3 regions of the Rhodococcus sp. NPDC056960 genome follow, and region 2 is predicted to be linked to each of the others. Evidence: riboswitches for the same ligand, from Rfam matches in the RefSeq annotation. Region 2 holds a riboswitch; each other region holds the start of a gene.
What was found. Region 2 has a riboswitch for cobalamin ahead of cobN (cobaltochelatase subunit CobN). Riboswitches for the same ligand answer to the same signal wherever they lie in the genome.
Positions count from the first base shown of each region.

Region 1: linked by a shared signal. The riboswitch ahead of ACFTWF_RS18940 (CbtB domain-containing protein) and the one ahead of cobN (cobaltochelatase subunit CobN) in region 2 are both predicted to bind cobalamin.
Region 3: linked by a shared signal. The riboswitch ahead of ACFTWF_RS04405 (ABC transporter substrate-binding protein) and the one ahead of cobN (cobaltochelatase subunit CobN) in region 2 are both predicted to bind cobalamin.

Region 1 is NZ_JBHURF010000011.1:93,496-96,748, forward strand. Features, by position in the region: gene ACFTWF_RS18930 (DUF5996 family protein) at 92-1,033, shown strand; gene ACFTWF_RS18935 (CbtA family protein) at 1,042-1,836, opposite strand; gene ACFTWF_RS18940 (CbtB domain-containing protein) at 1,827-2,021, opposite strand; cobalamin riboswitch at 2,044-2,177, opposite strand; gene ACFTWF_RS18945 (antibiotic biosynthesis monooxygenase) at 2,229-2,543, opposite strand; gene ACFTWF_RS18950 (alpha/beta fold hydrolase) at 2,576-3,253, shown strand, end outside.
Region 2 is NZ_JBHURF010000009.1:117,498-120,750, forward strand. Features, by position in the region: gene cobJ (precorrin-3B C(17)-methyltransferase) at 1-140, opposite strand, end outside; gene ACFTWF_RS16105 (precorrin-8X methylmutase) at 137-763, opposite strand; gene cobG (precorrin-3B synthase) at 788-1,921, opposite strand; cobalamin riboswitch at 1,922-2,071, shown strand; gene cobN (cobaltochelatase subunit CobN) at 2,127-3,253, shown strand, end outside.
Region 3 is NZ_JBHURF010000002.1:288,081-291,333, forward strand. Features, by position in the region: gene ACFTWF_RS04400 (alpha/beta fold hydrolase) at 1-1,005, opposite strand, end outside; cobalamin riboswitch at 1,263-1,389, shown strand; gene ACFTWF_RS04405 (ABC transporter substrate-binding protein) at 1,439-2,482, shown strand; gene ACFTWF_RS04410 (FecCD family ABC transporter permease) at 2,566-3,253, shown strand, end outside.

The sequences.
Region 1 (3,253 bases), on a different contig from region 2:
CGACCACCGCGACGAGATGCGTGACCCGGCCTCTTGCCAACACCCGGAACGGCGGGCAGATTGAAATGCACGTCGTCGGCAGGGAGGCACTGTGCACGAGCAGGCAGGAACCCGAGATGCATGGCCCGCTTTGAAGGTGGACGACTGGACGTCCACGAGGGAAACCCTGCACATGTGGACGCAGATCGTCGGGAAGATCCGGCTGGCTCACGCACCGTTGATCAATCACTGGTGGCAGGTGCCGCTGTACGTGAGCCCCCGTGGCCTGACCACGTCGACCATCCCGTACGGCACCGGCTGTTTCGACATCGAGTTCGACTTCTTCGACCAGCAACTGGTGATCCGCACGAGTGAGGGCGCCAGGGGGACGGTTGCACTCGAACCGAAGTCGGTGGCCGACTTCTACGCGGAGACGATGGACACGCTGGCCGAGCTGGACGTGACGACGACGATCCTGGCCCGGCCCAACGAGGTGGAGCCCGCGGTGCCGTTCGCGCAGGACACCCAGCACTGCTCGTACGACGGGGAGTCGGTGCGCCAGTTCTGGCGGCAGCTGGTGCAGGCCGACCGTGTCCTGCACGAGTTCCGCTCCCATTTCATCGGGAAGGTCAGCCCGGTGCACTTCTTCTGGGGCGCGCTGGACCTGGCCTGCACCCGGTTCTCGGGACGGACCGCGCCGACTCACCCCGGGGGAGCACCGAATTGCGGAGACTGGGTGATGGTGGAGGGCTACTCACACGAGCTGAGTAGCTGCGGGTTCTGGCCGGGCGGCGGCGCGGAAGGCGCGTTCTATGCGTACGCCTACCCGGAACCGGACGGCTTCGCCGACTATCCGGTGGGGCCGGACGGTGCCTTCTACAGCCCGGAGTTCCGGCAGTTCCTGCTGCCGTACGAGACCGTCCGGACCGCGGACGATCCCGATGCCGCCCTGCTGCAGTTCCTGCACGGCACGTACGACGCGGCCGCCGACCGGGGTGGCTGGGACCGGGCCGCCCTGGAGGCGGACCCGGCCCGATGGGACAACTCCCGCTGACGCCGAACTCAGACGGCGTTCGCCGCGGCGGGCGTCTTCGCCCGGCTGGCCCGCTCCGTGAGGAACGCGAAGCCCAAGCCGAGCACCAGCCACAGCGTCGCCTGGGTCGCGAGCGACGACAGGCGGAACTGCCACAGCAGCACTGCGGGGAAGTCGTCACCCACTTCGTTGACGGTGGGCAGCACGAGGTATCCGATGGTCACGACCACGAGGAAGGCGAGAACCGGTGCCGCGATCCGCACCGACAGGAACTCCTGCGCCACCACTGCCTTCGACGCGAACACCGAGGCCACCACCGCGAGCAGTCCCAGCACGACGGCGGCGAGCCACAGCCAGGTGCGCTGGTTGATCGTGTCCGGGTCCCCGACCGCCGGCGGGTTGGCGGGGTACTTGAAGAACGGCACCGCCTCGATGGCCAGCCACCCCAGCGTGGCCAGTGTCAGACCGAGTACCGGCCCCGACAACGTGGTCACCCGGCGCGCGTAGTGGGCGACGACGGCGAAGATCGCGCCGAGCGCGAGCCCCGCGAGGGAGGTGGCGAGAAACAGCCCGAAGCGCTGTCCGTTGCGACTGACCAGTGCATCTTCCTCGTCGTGGGAGTGCCCGGCCGGCTCGTCCGCCGCGGATGTGTCGTGCGTGTGCTCCGGGGCTTCCGCTGCGCTGTGCGACTCTTCGATCGCGATGGCCGCGTCGATGTGCGACTCACCGAGGACGAATGCGACGCCACCGGCCAGGATGCCTGCGATGAGGCCGGCGAGCAGACCGCGGATGAGGAGTTTCGTGAAGGAATCGGTCAGTGGCATGGCAGACCCAGGAGGTGGCGTCCGTCATGCATCAGTTCGTGCATGTACATGCCACTGCGCGAAATCGCGCCCTGGTCGAATCCCACGAGGTAGAGAGCGAGCATCGCGAACAGAACGATCGCGAAAGAGATCACGGCGAGACGGGTCGTGTCGACCGACGAGCCGGGTGCGTAGGCGAGTGCCATAGTTCCTCCTGGGATTTCGCGTCCCCTAGGTCCAGGCGATGGCCGCAGTATCTGGCTGTCGAGGTGGTTCCCGTGAAGGACTACTCCGATTTACAGTGGCGCGACCGCTCCGGGATTACACCGGATTCCTGCCGAACCATCGCATTGTCCTGCGAACTTTTGCACCCGGCGGGCCGTCGTGTCAATCCTTCCGCCCCGCCGCACCGCTCAGCTCTTGTTCGCCGCCGTGACGTCGAGAACGACCTCGAACTCCAGCAGCGACGCCCCGGACGCCACCGGCTTCTGCCGCTCACCGGCGTGCGCCTCCCTGGCCGGACCGTCGCGCCACGCCGCGAAAGCCTCTTCGCTCTCCCACTGCGTGACGACGAAGTAGCGGTTCTCGCCCTTCACCGGACGGAGGAGCTGGAAGCCGAGGAAGCCGGGAGAGTTCTCCACGGCGTGCGCGCGTCCCGCGAAGCGCTTCTCGAGTTCGGGGCCCGCGCCCTCGGGGATGTCGATTGCGTTGATCTTCACCACTGCCATGCGGGCGAGGTTACTCCGCTAGCGTCGGAGAGGTGGCGGGTGAGAGTGCGTTGCACGACGAGGGTGGAACGGGACAGCCGATTCTGCTGCTGCACGGGCTGATGGGCAGCGCCCGGACATGGGGGCGGCAGGTGCCGTGGCTCCGCGAGCACGGCCACGTCTTCACGTTCGACGCCGCCGGTCACGGACGTCCCACACCTCCGGAACTGACCACCGAAGCGTTCGTCGACGACCTCGCCGCCGCCCTCGCCCCCGTCACCGAGCCCTGGGTCGTGATCGGCCATTCGATGGGCGCTCTCCACGCCTGGTTCCTGGCGGCCGAATACCCGGAGAAGGTCGCGGCGCTGGTGCTCGAGGACATGGCACCCGACTTCCGTGGCCGCACCGCGGAGAACTGGGCGGCGATGATCTCGAACTGGCCGCAGCCGTTCGCGACACGGGAGGACCTGTTCGAGTTCTTCGGCCCGGTCGCCGGACAGTACTTCCTGGATTCGTTCGAGAAGCGCGCCGACGGGTGGTACCTGCACGGGGACGTCGACACGTTCCGCGACATCTCCGAGGAGTGGGGTGGCAGGCACTTCTGGGATCAGTGGGCGGCGGTCACGGTGCCGGCGCTCCTGATCGAGGGCGAGTTCACCATCACCCCCGACGGCCAGATGCGGGCCATGGCCGAGCAGCATCCCGGCGCCCGGTACGTCCGGATCGAGCAG
Region 2 (3,253 bases):
TTCCCGTGCCGGGCGCTGTGGAACGCCACCACGTCTGCCTCGGCGATCACCCTCGCGGCCTTGACGGTCACCAGTTCCGGGTCACCCGGTCCGATACCGACGCCCCACAGTTTCCCGGTCACCCGCTGTTCGGAGCTCATTCGACCTCGCTCGCAATCGCATTCAGGGCCGCCGCCGTGATGGCGCTGCCGCCGCGGCGGCCGCGGACCACCAGATAGTCGAGTCCGCTGGGATGCTCGATCAACGCTTCCTTCGATTCCGCCGCCCCGATGAAACCGACGGGACCGCCGACGATCGCGGCGGGTCGCGGTGCGCCGGACTCGATCATGTCCAGCAGGTAGAACAGGGCGGTCGGGGCGTTGCCGATCGCGACGACGGCCCCCTCCAGTTTGCTGCCCCACAATTCGAGCGCGGCCGCCGAGCGGGTGTTCCCGATCTGTTCCGCCAGCACCGGCACCCGCGGATCACGCAGCGTGCAGAGCACCTCGTTGTCCGCCGGGAGCCGCTTGCGAGTGACGCCGGCGGCCACCATCTGCGCGTCGCACAGGATCGGGGCGCCGCCCGCCAGCGCCGCGCGGGCAGCCTTCACGACACCGGGGGTGAACGCGACGTCGTCCACGAGATTGACCTGACCGCTCGCGTGGATCATGCGGACAACGGCCTGCGAGACGCCCTCGGGAAAGGCACTGAGATCCGCCTCGGCGCGGATCGTGGCGAAGGACTGGCGGTAGATCTCCGCGCCGTCTCGGATGTACTCGATCATCCGCTCACGATAGAGGGACCGTGTTCACGGCTCCTCCACCCGGTAACCCGTCTCGGTCGCGACGACGTCGGCGACCGCACCCTTCGGCCGTCCGCAGCAGCGTTCGCAGCCCGACCAGTGCTGCCGCCCCGCCACCGGGAGTTCACCGCTCGCGACGGCGTCCCGTGCGTCGGAGCGGACATCGGCGAGTGCCTTCTCGCAACCGGGTTGCCCGGTGCACGCACTGACGTTCAGCCAGGGAGAATTCTCGTCGAAGATCAGGCCCATCGGGGCGAGGACGCGCACCACCTGCTCGGCGGACCACTCGTCGAGGCCGCACAGCAGCACCGACTTCCACGGCGTGACGATCACCGGCCTCTCGACCGCGGCGAGGAACTCCGCCAACCGGGCGTCGAGGATCCCGAACGCCAGACCGCCACCGAGCGTCACGTTGCCGTCCGGTTGGTCCAGCCACCCGATGGGTGGCCGATGCTCGTCGAACCCGCGCACCGGTTCCGCGGTCGGGGTGAGGGCGAGCGCCGCCAGTGTCCGGTCGACCCCGTCGGCGATCTCGGACAGCCGCCAGTGCCGATCACGCAGTTCCAGGAAGACACGCGCGGCGTCGAGCAGCACGGACACCGTCTCCGTCCTCGTGATCCGGGCGCCGCTGTCCCGCCCGGCAAGGACCAGGGCCACCTCCGTCTCGCTCACCGCATGGACGCCGAAGTCGCCGCCGAGCGCCGAGACGTCGCCGCGACCGTCGTCGAGGGTGAACAGGGTGCGGCCGGGCAGTTCCGCCAGCGCGGAGTCCGCGCACAACGTCCGGTCGAGGTCGTCGACCAGATCCCGCAGATCCGCGAGACCACCGATCCGGCCGGTCAGCGGCGAGACGAGGATGTTGCGCACCCGCTCGTGCGTCTCCGACGGCAGAAGGCCCACCTCGGCGAGGCGCCGGGCGAACTCCCGTGGGTCACCCACCGCCCGCAGTTGCGCGTTGCCCCGGGACGTCAGTTCGATCTCGCCGTTCCCGAGGTCGCGGGCCGACTCCGCGAGCGTCTGCAGCTGGGGAGAGGTCAGCACACCTCCGGGGAGGCGGACCCGGGCGAGCGCACCGTCGGCGGCCTGGTGGACCTGCAGCGCGCCGGGGCACGCATCGGGGCGGGAACGGGAGTCGACCATGGTCCCAGGTTACGTGCGGGCCCGGGTAGCATCACCAGCACTTGCGACGGCAGGAGAGGAAACCGGTGAAAATCCGGTGCGGTCGCGCCACTGTGAGCTCGCCGAACCCGGTGGGCGAGCCAGACCCTCACCTGCCGTCCTCCGACCGGCGGTTCCGCACAGAACCACTGCCACGGGGCGCGACACCCCCAGGAAGGCTCCACACGTGATCCTGCTGCTCTCCACCTCCGACACCGACCTGCTCAGCGCACGCGCCAGCGGGGCGGACTACCGCTGGGCGAACCCGGCCCGGCTGCTGGTCGAGGAGGACCTGCCGGGACTGCTCGACGGCGCCGACCTGGTCGTCGTGCGCATCCTCGGCGGTAAGCGGGCGTGGGCGGAGGGCCTCGACGCGGTCCTGGCCAGCGGACTGCCCGTGGTGGTTCTCGGCGGCGAGCACGCACCGGACGCCGAGCTGATGGAGTGCTCGACCGTCACCGCCGGTGTGTCGGCGGAGGCACACAACTATCTCGCCGAGGGCGGCGCCGACAACCTCGCCCAGCTGCACCACTTCCTGTCGGACACCGTGCTGCTGACCGGCCACGGTTTCGAGGCGCCGGTGCACCTGCCGAGCTGGGGGGTCGCGCCGTTCGCCCCCGCCGTCGCACCGGACCGCCCCACCATCGCCGTTCTCTACTACCGCGCCCAGCACCTGGCCGGGAACACCCGCTACATCGAGGCGCTGTGCGACGCCGTCGAGGCGGCGGGCGGCACACCGCTGCCGATCTTCTGCGCGTCACTGCGCACCGCCGAGCCGGAGCTGCTGACGACGCTGCGCCGCGCGGACGCGATGGTCGTCACCGTGCTCGCCGCCGGCGGCACCAAGCCGGCCGGCGTCTCGGCCGGTGGCGACGACGAGGCCTGGGATGTGGCCGCGCTGGCCGCGCTGGACGTGCCGATCCTGCAGGGGCTGTGCCTGACCAGCAGCCGGGAGTCGTGGGAGTCCAACGACGACGGGCTGTCGCCGCTCGACGTCGCCACCCAGGTCGCGGTCCCCGAATTCGACGGCCGCCTCATCACGGTGCCGTTCTCGTTCAAGGAGATCGACGCCGACGGGCTGTCCACCTACGTTCCCGACGCCGAACGCGCCTCCCGGGTCGCGGGCATCGCCGTCCGGCACGCCCGGCTCCGGCACATCCCCGCTCAGGAGCGCCGGATCGCCCTGATGCTGTCGGCGTACCCGACGAAGCACGCCCGCATCGGCAACGCCGTCGGCCTCGACACCCCGGCCAGCGCCATCCGGTTGCTCACCGAGATGCGGGCCGCCGGATACGACCTGGGCCCCGCGGACGG
Region 3 (3,253 bases), on a different contig from region 2:
CTCGAACTGGACGCGGGCCGGTCCGGTGAGATCGACCCCGCCGCGGTAGGCGTCGGCGAGGGCTTCGAGGCCGGGCGGCACGTCACCGACCTCGGCGGGCGGAGGCGCGAGGGTGGGGTTGCCGCCGGCCTCCTCGACCACCCGGTCGGACCACCGCTGATAGACCTTCAGCGGCGTGTCACCGAGCCCGTACGTGTCGTCGTGGGCGGCGATCCAGTCCATGAGGTCGTAGAAGCGTTTCTTGTAGCCGTCGTTCTGCTGCCACAGCACGTCGTTCCACAGCCAGTGCTGATCGACGGCGGAATCGAGGACCATGCGACCGGTGTGCTGGGGAAACAGCGTCGCGTAGGTGGATCCGAGGATCGTGCCGTAGGACAGGCCGTAGATGTCGATCACGTCCTCGCCCAGCGCGAGCCGGACCTGATCCCAGTCCCGCGCGGTGTTCTCGGTCGTCAGGTGCGCCGTGGTGCCGGGGGCCGCGGACTCGCATGCGGCCCGCGTGGCGGCCCCGCCGAAGCCGAGACCCAGTGCCGTCGTCTGCTCGGGGGTCAGGGTGCAGTCGACGGCGCCGGCGTACGGGAGCCCGCGCGGTTGCACACCGATCACGTCCCACTGCGCGCGGACGGCGTCGGGCAGGATGTCGGCGAACATGCTGGTCGAGCCGATCGCGTCGCCGCCGGGCCCACCGGGGTTGGTGAACAGGACGCCTCGGCGCGCGCCCGGATCCTCGGCGCGGTGGCGGGTGACGAGCACGTCGATCGTGCCGCCGGCGGGGTCGGCGTAATTGCGGGGAACGGTGACCGAGGCGCACTGATCGGCCGCCGGATCGCGCTCGTACTCGGCCGGGCACGACCCCCAGGCGAGGCCGCCACCCGGAGCCGGCTGCGCGGTGGCGAGCGGTGCGGCCCCCACGGCGACCGCGGCGGCGATGCCGGCGGCGAGAGCCACGAATCGGTGACGGTGTGAGAACGGCGTGTCGTGCAGGTGTCTGTCCATCCCCGGCATATTTCGCGGTCCCCCTCGTAGTCCCGTGTCGTGACGACAGCGGCGCCCGGCGCACCATCGCTCCGCCGCCAGTGTCGCAGACGCGCTGTGGATTCCCGGGTGTGCCGCAGCGGTGCGTGGCAGTTCGGCATGCCGTCAGCGCGATCGTAGAAGAAGTCCCGGACGTCCCCGTACGGCATCGCGGTCGACGGGCGACCGCTGTCCGAATACACCCGTGAGTACTTGTTAACCGCCCGCGGTTAACAAGTACTCACAGGGGCTATGGTGTGCGAGGCCGTCCGTGCGGCCACGATCGGCGAGGGAACCCGGTGTGAATCCGGGACTGACGCGCAACGGTGACGGTCCGAACAGGGCCGGAGTCCGACTGCTCACCGATCGAGTTCGGTGTTCCTCGGCTCCGCGACTGAGCCCTGATGAAGGAGTTCTTCTCGTTATGCGCACGTCCTGGCACCGTCTCGGTGTCACCCTCACTGCCGCCTCGATCCTGCTGCTCTCCGCCTGCTCGTCGACGCCGGACGAACCGGCGTCGGAGGCGGCCCCGGGCGCGTCCGCCTTTCCGATGACCGTCGAGAACTGCGGCCACACCGTCACGATCGACGCACCGCCGCAGCGCGCGGTGTCGCTGAACCAGGGCTCGACCGAGATCCTGCTCTCCCTTGGACTGGCGGATCGGATGGTGGGAACCGCCACCTGGACCGACCCGGTCCGCGAGAACCTGGCCGGCGACAACGCCCGCGTTGCGCGGCTGGCCGACAACAAACCGTCCTTCGAGGTGGTCCTCGACACCGAACCCGATTTCGTGACGGCGTCGTTCGGGGGCACTCTCGGCCCGGGTGGTGTCGCCGACCGCGACCAGTTCGACCAGCTCGGGGTGCCCAGCTACCTCTCCCCGACCGACTGCGTCGACAAGACCGACGAGAGCGTGAACGCCGACGGCGCCCGCACCGAACCGCTGCGCATCGACACCGTCTACAAGGAGATCCGGGAACTCGCCGCCATCTTCGACGTCCGCGAGCGCGGCGAGCGGTTCGTCGCGGAACTGCAGCAGCGCTTCGACGCCGCATCCCGTGAGGTCACGGCCTCCGGGGTGTCGCTGGCGTTCTGGTTCGCCGACACCAGGACCCCGTACATGGCGGGCTGCTGCGGCTCGTCCGGGATCATCACCAACTCGGTTGCCGCGCAGAACATCTTCGCCGACACCACCAACGAGTGGCCCCAGGTGAGCTGGGAGAGCGTGCTCGACCGCGACCCCACCGCACTGGTGCTCGCCGACCTCAGCCGGCGCAGCATCGACGGCGACGCACTCGACAGCAAGATCGCGTTCCTCGAGTCGAACCCCGTCACGCAGCGGCTCACCGCCGTCCGCGACAAGCGGTACATCGTGGTCAACGGCGCCGACCTGAACCCGTCGATTCGCACCGTCGACGGCGTGGAGAAGACGGCGGCCGCGCTGAAGCAGTGGGGACTGGCGCGCTGACCACGACCGCGACCCGACGCGAAAACCGAACGGCACGGGCCGCGTCCGGACCGGCGCTCGGGGTGCTCCTGCTCGGCGCCCTGATGGTGCTGGCCGGGTCCATCGCGGTGGTCATCACCTTCGGTCCCGCCAGCCTGTCGGTCGGCGACGTGTATGCGGTGGTGCTCGAGCACGCGGGTGTCGGCACGTCCGGGGTGAGCCGGATCAAGGACGGCATCGTGTGGGAGCTCCGCCTGCCGCGGACCCTCCTCGCCGCCGTCTGTGGCGCCGGGCTGGCCCTGTGCGGGACGATCATGCAGTCACTGCTGCGTAATCCGCTCGCCGACCCGTTCGTGCTCGGCATCTCCTCCGGGGCCTCGACCGGCGCCGTCGTCGTCGTGGTCCTCGGGCTCGGTGCCGGCGCCGTGTCGCTGTCCGCGGGCGCGTTCGCCGGTGCGGTGATCGCGTTCGTCCTGGTGATGCTGCTGGCGAGCGGTGCCGGTGGCGGCACCTCCCGGGTGGTGCTCGCCGGAGTGGCTGGTACACAGCTCTTCTCCGCGCTCACGTCGTTCATCGTGATCTCCTCCGCCGACGCCGAGCAGACCCGCGGGGTGCTGTTCTGGCTGCTGGGATCGCTGTCGGGCGCCGACTGGACCGACGTCGCCGTGTGCGGCGCGATCACCCTGGCCGGCCTGGTGGTGTGCCTGACGCAGTCGTCGGCGCTCGACGCGTTCACGTTCGGCAACACCGCGGCCGCCGCACTCGGGGTGTCCGTGCGGTGGATCCGCCTTC